4 regions of the Alcanivorax sp. P2S70 genome follow, and region 1 is predicted to be linked to each of the others. Evidence: predicted binding sites of a transcription regulator. Region 1 holds the regulator's gene; each other region holds the start of a gene.
What was found. The regulator sigma-54, encoded in region 1, starts transcription at its own class of promoters, with help from an activator protein. The targets are predictions, from matches to a motif close to TGGCACNNNNNTTGCTNT.

Region 1 (5,725 bases):
TGCGCTGCAAGCCCTGGCAAAAGAGCTGGGCATTGACTCCTCTGAAACCGGTTACGCCGGAGACGACGAACCGGATGTCAGCGCTCTGGAATGGGCCCGACTCGGTTTTGCCCCTGCCAACGCCCACCCTTGCGCGCTTCAGGCCGCACAACATCACACCCAGCGCCGCGGCGGCGAAGGCGCTGTACGCGAAATCTGTGATGCCATCCTGCAGCAGCGAGATAGCCAATGAAACGTCAGGGGCTACTTAGCGCCACCGGCATCCTTCTGCTTGGACTGGTGATGCTGATGACGCTGCATGAATGGGACGACTCGCTTCCCGGGCAAGACCTGGCTGTGGAGACTGCGCCAGCCATTCTGGCCACAGGCGTAACCGCCAGGGCTTTTAGCGAAAAGGATGGCACGCTGCAGTATCACCTGACAGCTGACGATCTGGTGCAGTACGATCACAACCCGCTTACCGAGATGAACAGCCCGGCACTGAAAATGAGCAACGAGAAAGGCAGCTGGACGATCACCAGCGCCAGCGGCACAGTGCAAAATAATGGCAACCTCATCATTTTTGATGGCGATGTACAGGCTCGCAATCCGCAGCAGAAGATCGAACTGGACACACAGCAACTCCGCTTCAACAGCGAACAGAATATAGCCACCTCGCCAGGCGATGTGGACCTGCGCTTCGAGAACGGCCAGACCCGGGCCGGAGCCCTGGAAGCGGACCTGGACAAGGGCATCCTGTCCCTTGAGCAAGGAGTAAAGAGTGAATTCGATGCCCCGGCTTCGTAGCCTGGTTATGGGCAGCCTGTTTTTACACGCTGCCTCACTGGTTCTGGCAGCTCCGGCAGAAGAGCCCATTTCTGTCACCGCCGATAGCGGGCGCTTTGAACAGGACGCCGGCACAGGACTGTACCGCGGCGACGTAGAACTATTGCAAGGACAACGCAAGATGCTGGCAGAAGAGATGCGCCTGTTTACCCGCAATGGTGAGCTGGTGCGGGTCGAGGCCAGCGGTAACCCTGTGCGTCTCTCAGAAGGCAAAACCCTGTCCGCCCATGCCAACAATCTGGTCTACGACATAAAGGGTCGCCGCCTGGTGTTGACTGGCAACGCCTTTATTGAACACCAGGGCAACACCTTCGAAGGCGCCAAGGTCGAATACAGCCTTGATTCAAAACGTGTGGATGCCAGCAGTAAAGGCGACCAGCGCGTACGACTGGTGATACCCGCAGAAAACCAAGTACCGGGAAACCAGCCGGACCAGAATGACGAGGCCGATGCCCCCGCAACGGAGACTGAATCTCAATGACACATTTGCGCGCTCATCACCTGGCCAAAAGCTACAAGGGCCGCCGGGTCATCGAGGACGTATCCCTGGACGTGGAAGCCGGACAGATCGTTGGTTTGCTGGGCCCCAACGGAGCAGGCAAGACCACCTGCTTTTACATGATTGTCGGCCTCGTAGAAGCCGACGCAGGGCGCATCGAGATCAATGACGGAGACATCACCCACCTCCCCATGCACGGCCGCGCCAAACGCGGTATCGGCTACCTGCCCCAGGAAGCGAGCATCTTCCGTCGCTTGACGGTCGCGGAAAACATCATGGCCATTCTTGAAACCCGCAAAGAGCTAAGCAAACAGGAGCGCCACGAACGGATGGAAAACCTGCTCAAGGAATTCCACATTACGCATATTCGCGATTCGCTGGGCATGAGCCTGTCAGGCGGTGAACGTCGCCGTGCCGAAATCGCCCGCGGTCTGGCCACCGACCCGGACTTCATCCTCCTGGACGAACCCTTCGCCGGCGTCGACCCGATCTCCGTGAACGACATCAAGGGCATCATCCGGCACCTGAAAGAACGTGGTATTGGCGTACTCATCACCGACCACAACGTGCGTGAGACCCTCGACATTTGCGACACCGCCTACATTGTCAGCGCTGGCCACATCATCGCATCCGGTGACGCCGACACCATCCTCTCGAACCAGCAGGTGCGGGATGTGTATCTGGGGGCAGACTTTAGGCTGTAACAGCCAGGGCGAGTGAGCAGTTAACAGTGAACAACGGCGCGGAATAGTCCCGGGGTTTCCGAACGCCAGAAGCCGAACCAGGACCCCGGCCGCGGCCATCAAAGCCCGAAAAAATCAGCAAACCCGCCCGCGCAACATCAACGGTTCACCGTTCACTGTTAACGCTTCAGACTCCTACCACACAAGAACCACTGGCACAATTATTGCTAGAACAAGTTTGAAGCTGTTATTCTCGGGTTTTTGGGGATCACACCAATCCGAGCAGTATGAAGCCCACACTACAACTACAAATCGGCCAACAGCTGACCATGACACCTCAGTTGCAGCAGGCGATTCGCCTGCTGCAGCTGTCCACGCTGGATCTCCGGCAGGAGATCCAGCAAGCGGTTGAAAGCAACCCGCTGCTGGAACTGGCCGACGACTTTGGCGACGACGCCCTGCCTGAGCATGACGAAGATCGTCAGGAGATGGACGCAGAGCGTGATGACGCCCTGGAAGAATTTGTCGACGGCGAACCCGGTGTCGACACTGAGTGGGATGACGTCTACTCCGGCCAGAGCAGTGCCACCGCGTCAATCCCTGATGACGCCGATGACTGGCAGCAACGGCACACCGTGTCCGGCAATCTGCATGACCACCTGCACTGGCAGCTCAACCTGACCCCCATGAGCGATGTGGACCGACTCATCGCCATCACCATCATTGAATCTCTGGACGATCGCGGCTACATGACCGTGAGCATCGACGACATCGTCACCATGATGAATGTCCAGGAAGGGCTGCCAGAGGATGCCCACATCGAAGCCGACGAGGTACTGGCCGTTCAGCATCGCCTGCAGCAATTCGATCCGGTCGGCGTCGCCAGCATTAACCTGGCAGACTGCCTCGGTGTACAACTGCGCCAGCTGGAATCCGACACGCCTTTCCTGCCTTTTGCGCTGGCGCTTCTGGACCACCTTGAACTATTGGAAAAGCACGACTATGCCGCGCTTCGCAAGGTTCTACAGCTCTCCGAACAGGAACTGCTTGATGCCCTCTCGCTGATCCGCACCCTTGACCCGGCGCCAGGCGAGCAAATTGGAGAGAGCCAAGTCGATTATGCGGTGCCGGATGTCATCGTCCGCCAGCACCACGGGCGCTGGCAGGTCAGCCTGAATGACGACATCCTGCCCAAGGTCAATCTACAGCAGCAATATGCCGCCATTGCCCGTAAAACCAGCGGTGAAGATGGCCAATACCTGAAAAACTGCGTTCAGGAAGCCAAATGGTTCATCAAGAGCCTGCAAAGCCGCCATGACACCCTGTTGAAAGTCGCCACGCGGATTGTCGAGGTCCAGCAGGATTTCTTCGATTATGGTGAAGAGGCCATGAAGCCACTGGTACTGGCCGATATCGCCGATGCCGTCGAGATGCATGAATCAACCATCAGTCGGGTCACCAATCAGAAATACATGACCACACCCCGCGGCGTCTTTGAGCTGAAATATTTCTTTTCGAGTCACGTGGGAACAGATGGTGGTGGTGAGTGTTCCTCCACCGCTATTCGTGCCATTATTAAGAAGCTGGTCGCCGCAGAGAACCCTCGCAAGCCACTCAGCGACAACAAGCTAGCCAGCTTGCTGAACGAGCAGGGAATCAACGTGGCGCGCCGGACCGTCGCCAAGTATCGTGAGGCGATGAGAATACCGTCTTCCAGCGCCCGCAAGCGTTTGGTGTAGGTGCCTGGGACGGCCCACAAGCAGGTAAAGGAGCCAGCCATGCAAATAAATATCAGCGGTCATCACCTGGAAGTTACCGATGCTTTGCGCACCTACGTAGGCGACAAGTTCTCCCGCCTGGAGCGCCATTTCGACCAGATCACCAGTGTTCAGGTGATTCTTTCCCCGGAGCCCAAGACCCACAAGGCAGAATCTACTATCCACATCTCCGGGGCAGATCTGTTCGCCACCGCTGAAGCCGATGATATGTATGCGGCCATCGACAAGTTGACCGACAAGCTCGATCGCCAGATTCTCAAACACAAGGAAAAGGCCGTTAATCACAAACACGGCCACTAACCCGAAACGACCATTATGCGAGTTCGCGAACTTCTAACCGAAGCACGCACCCACAACGGGGTGCAGGCCAGCAGCAAGAAACAGCTGCTGGATCAGGTGGCACAGCTGGCTGCGGCCGGCTGTGACGGCCTCAAGGAGCAGGAGGTCTTCGATGCGCTGGTAGCCCGGGAAAAGCTGGGCTCCACCGGCATCGGGGAAGGCATCGCCATCCCCCACTGCCGGCTTGGCAATTGCGAACAAGCCATCGGACTATTACTGAAGCTGGACACCCCCATCGATTTTGATGCCGTTGACGGACGCCCCGTTGACTTGGTGTTTGTGTTGCTCGTTCCCCAGGAAAACCCTGAGCAACACCTGAAAACGCTGAGCCACCTTGCCAGCCTTTTCAATGACGACAGCTACCGGAACGAATTGCGGGTCAGTTCAGACGATCACAAGCTGTTCCTGACTGCCGTGGAATCCGAAGCTGAATTGCGGTTGGCTTCGTAACGAGTGAACTCTCGAAAACCAGGCCATAATACAAATTCTCTGCGTGCATCCCGATCATGAAACTGACCATCATTAGCGGACGATCCGGGTCTGGCAAATCCACAGCCATCCAGGCGCTGGAGGATCAGGGTTATTACTGTGTCGACAATCTTCCTGTCGGCATGCTACCGACCCTGGCCCAACAACTTAGCGAGGGCGAAACTGCCATCGGTCATGTCGCTGTTGGCATAGACGCACGCAACCTTCCAGGCCAATTGCTGGCCTTCGACAACATTCTTGACGCGCTGAAACAGCAACAAATCACCAGCGAAATCATCTACCTTGATGCTGATGACAACACCCTGCTGAAGCGATTCAGTGCCACCCGGCGGCGCCATCCTCTGGCGACTGACCAACGCTCACTGGAAGATGCCATCGCTCACGAGAAAGACCTTCTGGCCAATATTCGCCAACGGGCTGATCTGGTTATCGACAGCAGTAATCACGAAGTGCACAGCCTCAGGAACCTGATCCGTGAACGTGTCGCTCAGCGGCGCAACGCCCTCTCGCTGCAAATCGAATCCTTCGGTTTCAAGAATGGTCTTCCCACAGATGCTGATTTTGTCTTCGACGTGCGCATTCTTCCCAATCCACATTGGCATCCGGATCTGCGCCCTCTTACCGGACGCGACCAGGGGGTAATCGATTTTTTGCAAAAGCACGATATCAGCCACGACCTGCTGGATGACATCGCCACTTTTGTACAGAGATGGCTGACCGCCTTTGCCCACAGCGATCGGAGTTACGTCACAGTCGCGATCGGTTGTACAGGTGGCCAGCACCGTTCCGTCTACATAACCGAGCAGCTGGCTGCTCGTCTACGCGAGCAAGGTATCACCTTGCAGGTTCGGCACCGCGAACTGGGATCCAGCTGAATGATCGAACAGTCCCTGGATGTGATCAACAAACTTGGCCTGCACGCCCGCGCTGCTGCCAAGGTGGTCAGCGTGGCCTCACGCTATGACAGTGCTATCCACGTCCTTCACAAGGGCAACCGCATTGATGCAAAAAGCATTATGGGGCTTCTTATGCTCGGCGCCGCCAAAGGCAGCCAGGTCACCTTCCAAGTCGAAGGCGATGACGAAGACGCAGCCATGGCAGAACTGGAAGAC
Region 2 (5,725 bases), on a different contig from region 1:
CCAGTGCCTTGAGTTTCATGCTGATTGGCTGGCGTCAGCCACAACTGCCCGAGTGGAGCCTGGGGTACGTGTACCTTCCTGCCATGGTGGGGGTCGCGTTGACCAGCATGTTCTTCGCCCGGTTTGGCGCGCGTCTCGCACACCGGTTATCGCCACGGCTGTTGAAACGTTTGTTCGCCCTGTTGTTGCTGGGCGTGGGGGTGAGTTTTCTCGTTTGAGGAGCATGCCTTGTTGAGATCACGATGACGCTTGCAGGTGATAGTGGGACCTGCACTCTGACAAAGACAGACTAGAAACGAGTTTCGAATGACACCAACCCGTGCCGTAGGAGCGTCGCTGGCGGCGCGATAACCCAGCCCTTTAAAAGCGATATTGACCACAGATATCACAGAGGCCACTGAGGGAAAGACGGTTTTAACCTCTGTGAACGCTGTGATGCAAATGCGTTATATCGCAAGCGCTTATCGCGCCGCCACCGAGCGAAGCGAAGGAACGCCCGCAGGGTCGCTCCTACGCCAAGGTATTCGCAGCCGTCAGCCCTCCGGCTGCTCTTCGATGGTTCGCAACAGACGATCCGGGCCCAGCTGCACAGGCTTGGGCTCTCCAGGCAGTTGCCAGTGGCCGGCGTGGCGTTCATCGGGTTTGCTGTCCATCAGCGGCAGGCTGGTGAGATCCGCCAGTGCATCACGGAACAGGTCCGTGCGGTAGCACTGGGCAGCAAAAGTCTGTTTTTCTTCCAACGAACACTGACGCCAGCGCTGCATTTCTTGAAGCAGGAAACGGGCATCGGAACGCCAGGGGAAATTGGCGTGGAACCCGGCGAACACATGAAAATGGTGCGCCGGGAACGGCTGACCGGTCAGACCGCCTGGCAGGCGTTGACTGAACGGGGCCCGAATGATTTCTTCCGGCACATCCAGCCAGGCAGGATGAGCCAGCAGTGACAAGCTATCGACCAGGTTTTCATCCGCATGGCAGGCCGCCTTGTACAGGGCTCGCAGCAGCGCCCTGTGTTCATCCGGATGGCGTGCTACCCAGTCACGAGATACCGCCAGCACTTTTTCCGGAGCGTTTTCCCAGATCTGGTAGCCGGACAACAGGCAATGCCCTGCCCCAGTCAGGGCCGCCAGGCTGTTCCAGGGTTCCCCCACGCAGAAACCGTCAATGTGCCCCATACGCAGATGGTCCACCATCTGCGACGGTGGCAGCACCACCAGTTTGACATCATGGTCCGGGTCCAACCCGGCCACGCTAAGCCAGTGGCGAAGCTGATAGGCATGGCAGGAGAACGGGAACACGACCGCCAGAGTCAGCGGCGATTCTCCGCTGGACGCCCGAGCGGCCACAAGCTTGTTCATGGCATTGGCCATGTCGTTAGGCGTCGGCCCTTCAGACAAGGCACACAACCCCTGGAACAGCATGGGGGAAACGGTAATACCGTTGCCGTTCAGGCCCATGGAAAATGCTGTGGCCAACGGTTTCTTGATACTGCCCAGACCGAGCGTGGTGGCCATCAACATGGGCGCGAGCATCGGTGCGGCATCCAGTTGGCCCACCAATAGCCGGTCCCGCAGACTTGCCCAGCTCCATTCTGGCTGAAGCTCCACATCCAGCCCTTCCGCACTGAAGTAACCCGCTTCCTGGGCCACTGCCAGCGGCAGGCTATCGGTCAACGGCATGTAGCCAATGCGGATTTTCATCAAGCGATCTCCGTAAGGATGGCACGACGGGCATCTCCCGACTGACGACGCTGCACCGCCGCCTGGCTTCTAGGCCGGGAAGACTCCAGGGGTCTTGCCGGTGCCGACACCAGACTTCGCGATTTCATCAGCGGATTCACTCGTCGCATGCTGTCTCCTGTCATTATGGAAGCGGCGCTTAGACCGCGAATGGAACGTCACCAAAGATCACGAGAAAACCGTCCCAACCTAACCTTGGGCCTTCAACAATTCAGCGTAATCCAGCACCGAGCGCGCGACCTGAACCAGAGGTTGCCCGGTATTCATGGCCTGACGCCGCAAGGTGCTATAGGCATCCTGTTCATTGAGCCGGCGGCGCTGCATCAGCAACCCTTTGGCCCGTTCAATAATCTTGCGTTCTGCCAGCGCTTCGCGGGTCTGTTCCAGCTCTTCACGCAGGGCCTGATACTCGCGGAAGCGAGCGGTGGCGACACGCATGACGCCCCGTACCCGGGTAAGATCCGTTTCTCCTGCCACATAGGCACTGACGCCGGCACGCAGCGCCGCCACGACCAGATCTTCATCATCCTGGTTGCAGAACATCACCATGGGGCGAGGCATATCCCGCTGCACCAACGCCATACTTTCCAGAGTGTCACGGTCGGGGGCATCCATGTCGACGATGACCACATCCGGATTGCTGCTGCTTACCTTTTCCGCCAACCCGGCCGCGCTGGTAAGCCGACACAGAATCTCGTGACCCTCATCAATGAGGGCCCGCTCAAGAATGGCGGCGCGGGGTGGCTGGTCATCCACCAGCATGATTTTCAAAGCCATAGCCTCTACGGTGTCCGGACGCAAAGTTGTACCGGAGTGTTTTGCAACGGTTGTGCCAGTCATTGATCCACTAACCTGTTGTTTTACTTAAGGATTAAATTCTCACCAATAAAGGACCGACAAAACGCACCGAAATGGTGCGCTTTGCAGTGCCAAAACGGCACTTGCGGCCCCGCGGATCAATACTCCGCTGCCTCAATCATGGTGGTTGCCAGCAACGTGTAGGCTGCCGTCCAGGCGGCCTCGGTATCCTCGTCAAAGGCGTCGCCCAATCCCTGTCCCAGAGTCCAAAGCAAGGCCTGTGCCACCGTGGTGTAATCTGCCGGTTTCACCCCGTAATCCTTGTGCCGCTCGCCCAGTTTCTGGACGGCAGGGACAATGGTGTCGAGTCGGTCCAGCCCCTTCACCGCAACCCCGATCATGGTCATCAGCTTTTTCCCCTGCTCCTCCATATTGCCCTTGAACAGGGGCTTGAGGGCCGGGTCCTGGGTAAACAAACGGTCGTAAAACAGCGCGGCGGCCTGATCAGAAATGGCCTCCACCTGGGTCCAGCTGTCTTGCACCCGTGCAATCTGTTCTGGGGTCATGCGTTTCTCCCTTGCTGCCGGTGGCAGCGGTTATTCGATGAATCGTTACGAACCGAAAGTGCGCATCCCGCCCATTACATGGGCACTCGAATGACCACCCCACCCATGACGTCTCCCATCTCGAAATCCGTTTTGGGAGAATCCTTGTGATTGTTGTGGCAAGCGACACAGGGGGCGGCTACCGCCACATCCGGGTACACCGCGGTGTAATAACTCACTTCCCCCAGAGTTTCTGTGCCGTAGAAGTTTTCCCCCGGGTTATCGACGATGAATTGCAGCCCCTCTTTTTCCAGCTCGGTTTTCGGCGCGTTCTGGCTATTAATCGGCCACAAAGACTGCAGGGAATAGGAAAAATCGCTGCTTGTTTCGCTAACCGCTTCTGCGCCGTAACGGAACATTTGCGCAGGCAAGGGAGCACCGTTATCCAGATCTTCCCAGTATTCATGGGGTTTGATGCTGTCGGCCCCCTGGGGACCCAGACGGGCGATGATCAGTTTGGTGTAGTTGGTACGATCGGCATTCATGACCGCAAACAACGAATCGGTATAGACCTTGGGATCAATTCCTCCCGCGGGTTTGGCTTCTTCTTCGCCGCAACCGCTGAGTAACAGGGCCGACAGGGCTGTGGCCATCAGGATGGAGACTTTGTGCTTTACAACGTCTTGCATGGCTTGCATGGGTAGTACCTCCTCAGGTTTGAAATCTGTTTCCGTAATGGCTCAATAAAGCCCCTTCTTTCCGTCCCGGGACTCATCGCGCTCCCTGGCCATGTCCACTGACGGCACATGGATATCGGGCTTGCCACGGAAGTTGTTTTCCAGCAGGTGCGGGTCCGCCAGGGCATCAATGGAGAATTCCAGCCCATGGCAGGTCAGGCACACCGGACGAATCATTTTTTCTACCGGACGCAGGTTCAGGCTCTGGTTATGCTGAACCCGAACATCCCCGTTGTGCGCCTCGCGGGGCATGTGACAGGTGGCGCAGGTGACTCCGCTCCCCGGCGGCAGCTCGCCGCGTTTTTCCCGTTTCCACAGGTCGTGATGCGGAGAGCGAAGGTACTCATTGCTATGCTCATCGTTATGGCAACCGACGCAGGCATCCACCGCTGCCTTTTGCGTATCAAAGTCATGGGCACCATGGCAGCTCACACAGGTCAGCTCACGGTGACTCGCTTCCACATGCATGTTGAGCACCGACTGTGCGGGCGTCATGGGCGACAGCGCCATTCCCAACCGCATGCCATGACGCCCGCGGGTGAACCCTTCCACTTCAGGCTCGTGGCACCGGGCACATTGCAATGGTTCGGGCGTATCAACCCATTGCTCCGCACTGCCATGGCAAGCGGTACAGGCCACGCCGGCCTCGGCATGGGCATTACCATCCCAATGTTCCGGTTCTTTCACGCTGGCCGGCGGCGGCCCGTCACCACGCAATAACGCCACCAGTTCAGCGTCGTCCATGTCATGACGCCAACCATGTCGCGGTGGCTGGACCGGCTCGGGTTTGAGCCAGGGCTCCCCCGCGTGGGCAAGCAGGAAATCTTCATACAGCGCGCGGTTGTCATGAAAGTTGTGGCAGCCAGCACTGGCACAGGTATCAAACCCCATGCCTTCATGACTTGGCCGCTCACTGGCGATGTCTTCATGACAGTGCACGCACATGTCCATGGGCAGGGTGACGCCCATTCCCACATCCAGTTCCGGGCGATGCTCTACATGACAGGAGACACAGAATCGGGCATCCACATTCGCCAACCGGTCAGCGTTACGCGGGTCGGTAAATTTCGATTTCGGGTGAGCATCCTGGGCGGCCTTCAGCTCGTCGCCGTGGCAATTAACGCAGGCGTCTTGCAGTACCTCCTGGCTATTGAACCCATCGCCATGACAAGCCCCACACTGCAATTCAATCTGGTGGTGGCCGTGGGTCATGGCACCGGGAATAAAGGCGGTCTTTGGCGTGTCCTTTTTTAGCAAGGGCAGCCCCAGCCACCCTGCCAGGGCCAATGACGCCAGCAACCAGATTCCCCATACCCCCACTGTGCGCTTGCGAATCCCCACGGTTGCCCCTCCTAGAAGTAATACGCCGAGACAATGTGAAAGATCAGCAGCACCGGTAATGGCCAGCACACCAGAATGTGCAGCCAGGTGCTGCCCTGGCGTAATCCATCCAGCCCGGGGAGGGCCGCCTGAAACCGGGTTAACAAAGCCGCGCCAATACCGGCAATAGCGACACCGATAAAACTCAGCATTAACCAGCGATTGAGGTTTTCCCCGAGCGAGAAACCGGTGTGCCAATAGAGCAGAGCCAGTGCCAGGGACCCGATGGCGGCATGCGCAATTCGCCAGCCACTAAAACCGCCCATGGGCACCTTGGGAAACCGTTTTTTTAATGACATCAGCAACAGCAAGAGCGAAGCGCCAAGCACTCCATAACCACTCCACTGACGCCATTCCCCGTTGCGGGAAAACTGTTCGAACAGGCTTTGTGATTGCACCGACGACGATAGCCCAGGGGATGGCAACCAGAATGCCAGCGCCAACAGCAGCGCAGCCATTGCTGACAGGATCGCAAGCGCTGTGCCACCGGGGACACTGCGCGCTCGTGCCATACCGCCTTGGCAGA
Region 3 (5,725 bases), on a different contig from region 1:
TTCACATCGAGAATCCTTGCGGTGTTATCCGCCCGCTCGATGAAGGTCCCCAAACGCAAGAATCGAAAGGTATCGCTTCGCATCAGAGTGCCGTAGGTGGCACCCCGAAACAGATGCGAACGGTTTTTGACCCACTCGAAAAACGCGGTTTCACCGTAGGCCTGCAACCCCATGTGGCGTATCTCTTGCAGCTCCAGCCAGGTGCTGTTGACGCTTTCCCACATCTCGGCAGTAATCTTGCCGCGTACTGCATGGGCGCCTGCACGGGCCAGCCGGAAACACGAGTAGATACTGGCCGGGCTATCCGCATCCAGAGTAAAGAAGTGCAGTATGTTACCGATGCTCACCTTGCCGTAACGGGCACCGTAGTGATCCAGGGTCCCGGTGATTGCCAACGGCGCGGCGATCTCCTTCTGGGTATCGACGGCATAACGAATCAGCGACAGGTTCCAGACCACATCCAGCATCCGGGCAGTGTTCTCCGCCCGTTCAAAATAGCGTGACAGCCAGTACAGGTCCGATGCGGTACGGCTCAGCATGATGACGCCTCCCCGTCTTCCAGCACCCAGGTATCCTTGGTGCCGCCCCCCTGGGAAGAGTTCACCACCAGCGACCCTTCTCTCATGGCCACCCTTGTTAGCCCACCGGGAACCACCCGGGTGTCATGGCCGCTGAGCACAAAAGGACGCAAGTCGATATGGCGGGGGGCAATGCCCTGCTCGACAAAAATCGGACAGGTCGACAACGACAGCGTTGGTTGGGCGATGTAATTATCCGGGTCGGCTAACAGCCGCTGTCGGAACTGTTCGATTTCTGCCTGGCTCGCCGCCGGGCCCACCAGCATGCCGTAGCCCCCGGCACCATGGACTTCCTTGACCACCAGTTCCGGCAAACGCGCAAGGACCTCCTTGAGCTCCGCTTCGCGGCGGCATTGCCAGGTCGGCACATTGGCAAGAATGGGCTCCTCATCCAGATAGAAACGCACCATGTCCGGCACATAGGGGTAAATGGATTTGTCGTCCCCCACGCCGGTGCCCACGGCATTGGCCAACACCACATTCCCTTCACGATAGACCGACAATAGCCCGGGCACCCCGAGCATGGAGTCCGCACGAAAAGCCAGTGGATCCAGAAACGCATCATCAATACGCCGGTAAATCACATCTACCCGCTGTGGCCCGGCGGTGGTGCGCATATACACATAACCGTCCTTCACAAACAGGTCGGCCCCTTCCACCAACTCGATCCCCATTTGCTGGGCCAGAAAGGCATGCTCGAAATAGGCACTGTTAAAGCGGCCGGGAGTGAGTAGCACTACCGTGGGATGGCTGTGGACAGCGCTCTGCTGCAGGGTCTCCAGCAACAAGGTCGGATAGTGCTCTACCGGCGCCACGGTCTGCTGCGCGAACAGCTCGGGGAACAGGCGCATCATCATGCGCCGGTTTTCAATCATGTAGCTCACCCCGGACGGGGTGCGCAGATTATCCTCAAGCACATACCAGGTACCCGCATCATCACGAATCAGGTCTACCCCGCTGATCTGGGAGTACACCTGATTGGGAAGATCCACATCCTGCATGCATGGCTGGTACTGGGCATTGCCAAAGATCTGTTCGGCAGGAATCCGCCCGGCCTTGATAATGTTCTGGTCGTGATAGATATCGTGCAGAAACAGGTTAAGCGCCTGCACGCGCTGAATAACGCCCTTTTCCAGCTGCAGCCACTCCGCGCCTGGAATAATGCGTGGCAAGGTATCGAAGGGAATCAGGCGTTCGGTGCCACTGTCTTCACCGTAGACATTGAAGGTAATCCCCACCCGGTGAAACTGCAGTTCTGCCTCTTTGCGCTTTCGCTGTAGTACCTGTCGGTCCTGTTGCAACAGCCAGTCGTGGTAGCCGGTATAGTGTGGACGCACCTCACTGCCCGAGCCGATCATCTCATCAAAGCCGGTCACCGCCGGCAAACCTAATGACTGCATGGCGCTTTCCTTGTCCCGAGGCTCGCATTACGCATCCTCTAAGCCAGAATAGAGCAAGTCCCATGCCAAATTGATTGCACTCATGGCCCCTTTCAGGCTGCGGTTATCGGCTGCTCGCCCCATTTCGGCGCAAACCCGAACGACCCACCCGAATCTCTCGCCCTGCAAAGGCGCACGACGCCAAGCCACCAGCGACCATAGGCCAACCGCTGAGAGAAAAGTGTCTCAGGGTCAGCGATGCCTCCCCATCACTCGCCCGGCCAGCTTCACCACCCAGCTATCCGGGAGCATGCGCGTGAGCCAGGTCATCATGCGATACGCGGTGCCAGGCACCACAACCGAGCGGCCCCGTGCCAAGGCTTGCAAACCGGCGCGGGCCACCGGCTCGACCGGCATCATGGCCTTTTCCAGTGACGGGTCCAGGTGTTCACGTGCCTTGGAGGAAAACTCGGTGCGCGTCCCCCCTGGACATAATGTGGTGACGACCACACCGGACGGTTTGAGCTCTTCGTGCAGCGCACGCCCCAGGCTCAACACAAATGCCTTGCTGGCCGCATACGTGGCCATCCCCGGGATGGGAAACCAGGCCGATACCGAGCTGACATTGAGAATCCAGCCCTCCCCTCGTTCCGCCATGGGCTCGGCAAACAGGCGTGTCAGTGCCAGCAAGGCGCGGTCGTTCACATCCACCATCCCCAGCTGCTGATCCAGCGGCATTCCCAACAAGGGTTTCTGAAAACCCAACCCGGCATTATTGACCAGCACATCGACTTGCAGGCCAAGGGCAATCACCTGATCAAATAGCTGTTGCCCGCTATCCGGTTCGTTGAGGTCCATCACCAGCACCGCTACCTGCACACCCGACAGGGCTTGTGCCAGCTCGCGCAAGCGCGCTTCCCGGCGGGCCACCAGAACCAGGTTACAGCCGACGGCCGCCAGCTGGCGTGCGATTTCTTCACCAATGCCACTGGAAGCGCCAGTGATCAGCGCGGTTTTTCCTGAAAACATCCTTCCTCCGTTTCGACAACGCCGCCATTGGAACGTAGCGTAGCGGAGTTACGCACGCAGTGGCCGGGTTATTGATTGGCGCCGAACCCAACAATCCTGACCCTTTTCCGTTCTACCAGAATAAAGGGAACGGGTTAGGGTTTTCCTTTCCATTCGAACGTAGCTGCCAGCTCTTGGCTGAAAACAAAAAACCCGGCACAAGGCCGGGTTTTTGTTGGTGCGGAGAGCGAGCGTTACAGCTTGCCGTCCAGCTCCGGTACTGCTTCGAACAGGTCTGCCACCAGGCCGTAATCCGCCACCTGGAAAATCGGGGCTTCTTCGTCCTTGTTGATGGCAACGATGACCTTGGAGTCTTTCATACCGGCCAGATGCTGAATGGCACCGGAGATGCCCACAGCAACATACAGGTTCGGGGCAACGATCTTACCGGTCTGACCCACCTGCATGTCGTTCGGTACGAAGCCTGCATCAACTGCAGCACGGGATGCACCCACGCCAGCGCCCAGCTTGTCAGCCAGCTTGTACAGGATTTCGAAGTTCTCGCCGTTACCCATGCCACGACCACCAGAGATCACGATCTCGGCAGAAGTCAGCTCAGGACGGTCAGACTTGGCCAGCTCTTCGCCTACGAAGGAAGAGGTGCCAGCGTTCTTGGCAACGTCCAGGGCTTCAACAGCAGCAGAGCCACCTTCAGCCGCAACGGCGTCGAAAGAGGTACCACGCACGGTGATCACTTTCTTGGCATCAGAGCTCTTCACGGTCGCAATAGCGTTACCCGCGTAGATCGGACGCTTGAAAGTATCCGCGTCGATGACGTCAGAGATCTCGGACACCTGAGCCACGTCCAGCAGAGCAGCAGTGCGCGGAGCAAAGTTCTTGCCGGTGGTGGTGGCAGCAGCCAGTACGTGGGTGTAATCCGCAGCGACTTCAGCTACCAGATCACCAACGTTTTCGGCCAGCTGGTGCTCGTAAGCGTCGTTGTCAGCGCACAGGACCTTGGAAACGCCCTCAATCTTGGCAGCTTCTTCAGCAACAGCGCCACAGCCTTTACCGGCAACCAGTACGGTGATGTCGCCACCGATAGCCTTGGCAGCAGCAACGACGCTCAGGGTGACCTTGTTGAGCGCGGCGTTATCGTGTTCGGCGTAAACTAGTACACTCATCAGATCACCTTCGCTTCGTTCTTCAGTTTCTCGACCAGCTCGTCTACGGAGCCAACGATGATGCCAGCCTGACGCTCAGCCGGTGCTTCAACGCTAACGGTGGTAACACGCGGAGTCAGGTCAACGCCCAGATCAGCAGCGGTCTTGGTGTCCAGCGGCTTCTTCTTGGCTTTCATGATGTTCGGCAGAGACGCGTAACGCGGCTCGTTCAGACGCAGGTCAGTGGTGACCACGGCCGGCAGGCTCAGCTCTACAGTCTGCAAACCGCCGTCGATTTCACGGGTCACTTTCACTTTGCCATCAGCAACATTCACTTCAGAAGCGAAGGTACCCTGCGGCATGCCAGTCAGAGCAGCCAGCATCTGGCCGGTCTGGTTGTTGTCGCCGTCGATGGCCTGCTTGCCCAGAATCACCAGCTCAGGCTTTTCTTCATCAACGATAGCTTTCAGCGCCTTGGCAATGCCCAGCGGCTGAACGTCTTCGTCAGTTTCTACCAGGATGGAGCGATCAGCGCCCAGTGCCATGGCAGTACGCAGCTGTTCCTGAGCGGTCTTGGGACCGATGGAAACGGCAACGATTTCAGAAACCACACCCTTCTCTTTCAGACGCACCGCTTCTTCTACAGCGATTTCACAGAAGGGGTTCATGGCCATTTTGACGTTTGCGAGATCAACACCAGAGTTGTCCGCCTTCACGCGAACCTTGACGTTGTAGTCAATGACTCGCTTGATGGGTACAAGAACCTTCATAGGATCCTCGGAATGTTCCATTGGGTGACTTGTAGAAGGAGGCGACATGACGCCGTTGCCGGGTCCACCCCCGCGAAAGAGCCGCTATCTTGAACGCTCGGCCACAGCAGGTCAATAGGCCGAAAATCTGTAAGCAGATGATTTTGCTGCAAATAGACCACACAAAGTGTCCACTTTTTGTGACTTTGCAGTCGCTCATCTTGTTGAAAATCAAGCATCTAGCAAGAGATAATCCAAACACCTGTTTGAAACTGACTCCGCCGGCAGGCAAAGCGCCTGCCTTTATATACAAGCCCTGACACACTTCGAAGGCGGCAGAGTCAACCCAGGCAGTGGTGCGGATTCCCCTATCTCTATATACTCCGCGCCACCCCAAGGCTGGCCGCAGGCAGCGACTGAGAAAGATTTTCTGTGACAAAGGTTTTCGATAACCGTTCCCAGAAAGCCTTTCTCAGTGGCTTCCGGGCCGAAACGCAATCCGATAGCGAGGAGACAGGCTGTGGAACGCGAATCTATGGAAGTCGACGTAGTCATCGTCGGCGCCGGTCCTTCCGGTCTGGCAACTGCCTGCCGTCTGGGCCAGATCGCCCAGGAAACCGGTCAGGAAATCAGTGTAGTCGTGGTAGAGAAAGGTTCCGAAGTCGGCGCCCATATTCTCTCCGGTGCGGTACTCGAGCCGCGCGCCCTGAATGAGCTGTTCCCCAACTGGGAAGAGATGGGCGCCCCGGTCAACACCAAGGTTACCGGTGACGAGATCTACTACCTGACTGGCGCCGAAAAGGCCCAGAAAGTCCCGAACCTGTTCGTTCCCAAAACCATGCACAACG
Region 4 (5,725 bases), on a different contig from region 1:
GGTACACATTGCCCTGTTCGCGAAGGGTGTCCATGGCGCTGTAGCGCTCGGCCGGGTCTGCGGCACTGTAGAACAGCGTATCGGCAGCCTGGTTTCCCTCAAGGTCCAGCAGTCGGACGGTTTGCCCTGCTTTCACGGTGCGAATGAAATAATCACCCGCCGCAACGGTTTCGCGAAAGCTGGCCTGTTCCGGTTGTCGTGAACTTTCTTTGATCATGTTTCGTTCCTTGTCAGGTGCCGCGAATTACAAACCGAGGTGATACAGGCGGTTGTTTTCGAAGGCTCTGCCATTTTCCGGGCGGAAATTTTTGCAGTAGTCATCGTCGCTGACTGGATCGGCTTTCAGCATGTCGATCTGCACCGGCTTCATGGGATAGTCTGTTGCCGGGTTGAGCGGGTGTGGGCAGGTGTGCAGGATCACCAGCGTATCCATTTCAAACCGCAGGGTGACGCTGGCTCCGGGGCTGGCTGCTTCAGGATCAAACTGCAAACTGCCGTCATCGGCGGCGGCCACTTTTGAAAAAAGATTCAAATTGGCTGCCATGTCGCGCTCGGTCAGGCCGTACTTGGCCAGCTCGGTGAGGAAGCTGTGTTCACCGCTCAGGGTCCATTGATTGTGATGGTCCTGGTAGGAGCGCACCGGGTACTTCTGCTGTAAGGTTTTTTCGCTGAGGGTGCCGCAGACGGTTTCATGCCAACCGAAATCATCCTCAACAATAGAAGCGAACACCCGACCCATATCGGAATACAGGCAGTTGCCCCGTGTCAGTTTGAAAGTGTGTTGGCCCTTGAGGGTATCCGGTGCGTTGTAGCGTTCCAGCAGGGCTTCCGGGTTGTACATCAGTACGGCCAGATTGGCGCCGCCTTGCAGATCGGTGAAGCGCAGCTGCATGCCGCGACGCACCCGCAGCGACCAGTGGGCGCTGCCGGGCAGGGTGGTGGTGTAAAGGCTGTCGCTCATGATGAATTCCTTGGCCTTTCAGAGGGTGTCGTTAAGCACGCGACTGGTGCGGGTCACGCGCTGGTTGATGCTGGTCAGGGTGCCGTTCTCACAATCGCCTACCGGCAGGTCATAAGTCACACGGGCGCCATAGGCCCCGGGGGCTTGCGGATCCAGCCGGGGTTTGTCGAAGACCCACAGGCGGGTGCCCAGATAAAACCCTTCGGTGATGTCATGGGTGATCATGAATACCGTGAGGCGCTGGGATTTCCACAGGGACAGCACCAGCTTGTGCATGTCGGCACGAATACCCGGATCCAGTGCGCCAAAAGGTTCGTCCAGCAGCAGGATGCGTGGACGCTTGATCAGTGCCTGGGCCAGCGCCAGACGTTGCTGCATGCCCCCGGACAATTCATGAGGGTACTTGTCGGCAGCCGGGCCGAGTCCCACGGACTCGAGCATCTCCAGGGCATCCTTGCGTAGCTGTTTGCGTTTTTTCCCTACGCTGATACCGAACCAGCGACTGCTTTCCAGCTCGCCTCCCAGCATCACGTTTTCCACTGCGGTCAGATGGTTGAGCACGGAGTAACGCTGGAACACGATGCCCCGGCTGGCGTCAGGTTCGGCCGGGAGGGGCTGGCCATCCAACAGCAGTTCGCCGCGGGTGGCGTCTTCGGTGCCGAGCAAGAGTTTGAGGAAGGTGGTCTTGCCACAGCCGGAGGCGCCGACAATGGTAATAAACTCGCCCTCCTCGACAGTGGCGTTAAGACGTTCCAGAACTACCTGATCGCCGTATTCCTTCCACAGGTTTTTCATTTCGATAATCGCCATGGGTCTCGCTCCTTAGTGCCCTTTCTGGTGGAACCAGGGGTAGCGCCATTGCGAATAGCGGCTGAGTAAAAAGTCGATGACAAACGCCAGAAAAGTGATCCACACCACGTAAGGCAAGATCACATCCATGGCCAGATACCGGCGAACCAGAAAAATCCGGTAGCCAAGCCCTTCCGTCGCGGCGATGGCTTCTGCGGCAATCAGGAACAGCCATGCCGGGCCCAGTGACAGGCGCACCGCACTGATCAGTCGCGGCATCAGTTGGGGCCACACCAGTCGGGTGATGATCTGCCAGGTATTGGCGCCCAGCGTTTGCATCTTGATGATTTGTTCGGCGGGAATTTCCCGTGCTCGCTGTTGCAGGTCCCGGATCATGAAGGGGGTAATCCCGATAATGATCAGCATGACCTTGGCCAGTTCGCCCAGACCGAAAATAATGAACAACACCGGCAGGATCGCCATGGGTGGGACCAGCGAGAGGCCGGTTACCAGTGGCGAAAAGGTGGAACGCACCAGCGGAATAGTGCCATTGCCAATACCAACCACCACCGCTACCAGGGCACTAATGGCAACACCGATGCCGAGCCGTTGCAGGCTGGCGAGCGTATCGGCCCAAAGCAGATATTCACCACTGCGTTTGCTGGGTTCGAATGCCATACGGTCGATGGCCTGAACAAAACTGTCCAGTGCGGGCAGCAGCTTGTCGTTGGGGTTCTCCGCCAGGCGTGCATCAGACGCCACCATGTAGGCGATCATCAGCAGCAGGAATGGCAGTAGCCCCAACGCCCAGCTCAAGGCGTTGCCGGGTCGGCGGTTGATCAGTTTCTTCATGATGAATCCCGGTGTGGTTTAACAGCCAGTTAGACGTCAGACGCCCGGCTTCAGACGTCTGACGTTTTTCTCTTACAGCGTTCCGTCGGCCGCCATGGCCATGTAGTCCGGGATGAAACGCAGCTGGATGTTGCTGTCGCTACCGAATACCCCGGCCGGGGTTTCGATGCCCACAAAACCCGCATCCGGTGCGCCTTCGCCGAGCAGGCCGTGCTCAAACGAGAACTCCGCGACTTTCTGCATGGTGTCTTTCAGCTCAGCACTGTTGACGAAGGCGACGGCCTCGCTGGGCTGATAGAACATGCGGGTGGAGGCCAGTTGCGCCTCATAGCCGGCCAGGTCGGTGCCAGAGGCTTTGGCCATGAAGGTACGGGCGGCCTTGCCTGCCTCGTTGTCGGCGGACATGGTGGCCATGATTTCGTACCAGGCACCGGTCAGTGCCTTGCCGAAGTCCGGGTTGGCGTTGAGGGTGTCGGTGTTGACTACCATCAGGTCGATGATTTCACCGGGAATCTCCGACGAGTCGAACACCTTGTGACTGTCAGGCATGGCCGTGATTTCGCTGAGCAGCGGGTTCCAGGTAGCGACCGCTGTGACATCGTCCGTGGTGAAGGCAGAAACCATATCGGCGTCTGAGGTGTTCACCACCGTCAGGTCTTTCTCGCTCAGGCCAACCGTATCGAGGGCACGGGCCAGCAGGTAATGGGAAACGGACAGCTCTACCAGGTTCACGTTCTGGCCCTTGATATCGGCCAGCTCGTCGGTGCCTTTCAGTACCACACCGTCGTTGCCGTTGGAGAAGTCCCCCACGATCAGGGCGGTGGAATCCACGCCGCCGGCAGCCGGAATGGTGAGGGCGTCCATGTTGGTCATGGCGCAGCCGTCATAGGCTCCGGCGGTGTACTGGTTGATGGATTCCACGTAGTCATTGATCTGCACCACGTCGATCTCGATGTCGTACTTGTCAGCCCATTTGTCGACGATTTTCTGCTGGGCACCGAAGTCCCAGGGCATCCAGCCCACATAGATGGACCAGCAAATGCTGAAGGAGTCTTTGGCCATGGCACTGGCCGGGGTCAGGACGGCAAACAGGGAAAGTGCTGCGGCGGCAGCGGTGTTGCGTACGGAACGGGTCATTTCAGACCTCCTTGGCTACGGACGGAGAGGAATCCAATGACACTGCTGTCATCGTGCTCTCCCGGGCTTTTGTCCCGCCGTGTAACCTTCTGCCAAGTCAGTCTGTGAAGGTCGCCAGCTCTCGGACCAGGCATCACCCTGAAGCAGGTGACCGGAACCCTAGCTGTCTATTGGTGCAAATTGTATTGAGTGCGTGATGGCAGCGTGGCCATTCGATTCCTCGACGGAATGTGGTGCAAGTGGGGTGCCAACCTTTTCATTGCCAAGGAATTCAGCGGGTTAGCTGTTGGGGCCTGGTGGGGGTGTCAGGTTTGAGGGGAAGGCGCGATTTAAAATGGGGCATTCGGGTTGGCGATGCCCCGTGTTGGTGCTTTATTCCGGAGTGGCGGCAAGGAAGTTCATCAGGGCCTCCCAGCTGGCCTGGTCGGCATGGGCGTCATAGCCCACCGGCATGTCAAAGCGTTCTGCTACTGCGTCGGCGCCGGGGTTGGTAAAGCTGTGCTTCACGCCGGGAAAACTGAGCAGTTGCAGGTCGACGCCCGCGGCGGTCATCTCGGAGACAAAACCACTGACCTGCTCGGCAGGCACCATGGGATCGGCCTGACCGGTGGCCACCAGCACCCGGGCTTTGACCTCGCCGGCCTTGGCGGGCTGTTCTGTGCCGAGGCTGCCGTGGAAACTGGCGACACCCGCCAGGTCTGTGCCCCTGCGCGCCTGATGCAGAACCACCCCTCCGCCAAAACAGTAGCCAATGGCATACAGCCGTGCCGGATCGACCTGCTGTTGTTTAAGCATCAGGGTGCGGGCGGCCTGGAAACGTTGGTTCATCTTTTCAGGGTCCGCCATGGCGGCTTCCATGAAGGCCTTGGCGTCTTTGGGGTGGGTGGCCACCTTGCCGGTGCCATACATGTCGATGGCCAACGCAGCATAGCCCTGTTTGGCGAGCATGCGGGCACGGGCACGGGCGTAGTCGTTCAGCCCCCACCATTCGTGGATAACGATCACGCCTGCGGAGGGGTTTTTCTGTTTGTCGTTCAGGTACATCACCCCGGTGCCCAGATTGTCGGGGAGGGTGATTTGCGTTTCGATGATGTCCGCCTGCACGGTTTGCCCCAAGACCAATAGCACGAACCACAGCCCTAGCCGTTTCATTGCCTGTCCTCTTTAAAGATTAACAAAGTGGTTGAATCAGTTTTCCTGCCATACCCAGCGCAGGGGTTCGCCAAAATCATCGTAGACCAGCTTGCGACGTGGCCGGGGGGCCAGACGCTGGCGTTTTGGCTTGTGTTTTCTCGCTTCCTTGCGTGAATCAATGGTGGCTGCAACCTGGGTCAGGTCGGTGCGACGAGGCTCTTTGGGGCCGTTGAACAGCACCGTCTGGTGGCCCTTGCCGCTGATGGGGTCGGCACCACTGACGCCGGAGGCGACCTCCTGAATGGATCCACCTTCTGCCAGGAATCGTTGCATATCGCGTTCCAGGCGATGACGCTGTATTTCCTTGCTATTACGAACCTTCACGGGACTGATCCCAGGTTGTGAGTGGAATTATCCACCATATCAGGGTCCGCCGCAGGCGGCTACTGGCCCTCGGGTGGTTTGCCGAGTGCCTGGCGAATGGCGGTTTCCAGCTCTCCTCCGCGGGGTTGGGCAGAGGAGGGGAAGTGTGTGATGACGTCACCGTTGGCAGAAACCAGATACTTGTTGAAGTTCCAGCCCGGCGCTTGCGTGGCGGCATTGAGTACCTGGAACACGGCGTTGGCCTGATCGCCTCTCACCGAGCTGGTGGCGGCCATGGGGAAGGTGACACCGTAGTTGATGTAGCAAATGTCGGCGACGGCGGATTCGCTGCCCAGCTCCTGGTTAAAGTCGTTGGACGGAAAACCGACGATCACCAGGCCATCTTCCTTGTAGGCCTTGTAAAGGGCTTCCAGCCCTTTGAATTGCCCGGTGTAGCCACATTGGCTGGCGGTATTGACGACCAGTGTG

Region 2: Q672_RS21285 (ANTAR domain-containing response regulator) is a predicted target of sigma-54. The motif match lies at 2,557-2,574, and genes of this name have one in related genera.
Region 3: Q672_RS20145 (circularly permuted type 2 ATP-grasp protein) is a predicted target of sigma-54. The motif match lies at 2,029-2,046, and genes of this name have one in related genera.
Region 4: Q672_RS33405 (putative urea ABC transporter substrate-binding protein) is a predicted target of sigma-54. The motif match lies at 3,972-3,989, and genes of this name have one in related genera.

Annotation. Positions count from the first base shown of each region.
Region 1 is NZ_AXBZ01000014.1:10,410-16,134, reverse strand. It holds gene Q672_RS23710 (KdsC family phosphatase) at 1-232, shown strand, start outside; gene lptC (LPS export ABC transporter periplasmic protein LptC) at 229-786, shown strand; gene lptA (lipopolysaccharide transport periplasmic protein LptA) at 770-1,306, shown strand; gene lptB (LPS export ABC transporter ATP-binding protein) at 1,303-2,028, shown strand; gene Q672_RS23690 (RNA polymerase factor sigma-54) at 2,295-3,746, shown strand; gene hpf (ribosome hibernation-promoting factor, HPF/YfiA family) at 3,786-4,085, shown strand; gene ptsN (PTS IIA-like nitrogen regulatory protein PtsN) at 4,101-4,574, shown strand; gene rapZ (RNase adapter RapZ) at 4,631-5,488, shown strand; gene Q672_RS23670 (HPr family phosphocarrier protein) at 5,489-5,725, shown strand, end outside.
Region 2 is NZ_AXBZ01000010.1:49,720-55,444, reverse strand. It holds gene Q672_RS21295 (sulfite exporter TauE/SafE family protein) at 1-218, shown strand, start outside; gene Q672_RS21290 (CmpA/NrtA family ABC transporter substrate-binding protein) at 534-1,700, opposite strand; gene Q672_RS34205 (hypothetical protein) at 1,700-1,849, opposite strand; gene Q672_RS21285 (ANTAR domain-containing response regulator) at 1,929-2,516, opposite strand; gene Q672_RS21280 (globin family protein) at 2,696-3,103, opposite strand; gene Q672_RS21275 (Tll0287-like domain-containing protein) at 3,178-3,780, opposite strand; gene Q672_RS21270 (cytochrome c3 family protein) at 3,823-5,160, opposite strand; gene Q672_RS33780 (FAD-dependent oxidoreductase) at 5,172-5,725, opposite strand, start outside.
Region 3 is NZ_AXBZ01000007.1:60,827-66,551, reverse strand. It holds gene Q672_RS20150 (alpha-E domain-containing protein) at 1-539, opposite strand, end outside; gene Q672_RS20145 (circularly permuted type 2 ATP-grasp protein) at 533-1,978, opposite strand; gene Q672_RS20140 (SDR family NAD(P)-dependent oxidoreductase) at 2,210-2,986, opposite strand; gene Q672_RS20135 (electron transfer flavoprotein subunit alpha/FixB family protein) at 3,220-4,149, opposite strand; gene Q672_RS20130 (electron transfer flavoprotein subunit beta/FixA family protein) at 4,149-4,898, opposite strand; gene Q672_RS20125 (electron transfer flavoprotein-ubiquinone oxidoreductase) at 5,398-5,725, shown strand, end outside.
Region 4 is NZ_AXBZ01000076.1:132,174-137,898, forward strand. It holds gene Q672_RS33385 (urea amidolyase associated protein UAAP2) at 1-217, opposite strand, end outside; gene Q672_RS33390 (urea amidolyase associated protein UAAP1) at 245-961, opposite strand; gene Q672_RS33395 (ABC transporter ATP-binding protein) at 980-1,771, opposite strand; gene Q672_RS33400 (ABC transporter permease) at 1,784-2,602, opposite strand; gene Q672_RS33405 (putative urea ABC transporter substrate-binding protein) at 2,675-3,739, opposite strand; guanidine-I (ykkC/yxkD leader) riboswitch at 3,796-3,913, opposite strand; gene Q672_RS33410 (dienelactone hydrolase family protein) at 4,112-4,891, opposite strand; gene Q672_RS33415 (hypothetical protein) at 4,928-5,257, opposite strand; gene Q672_RS33420 (glutathione peroxidase) at 5,317-5,725, opposite strand, start outside.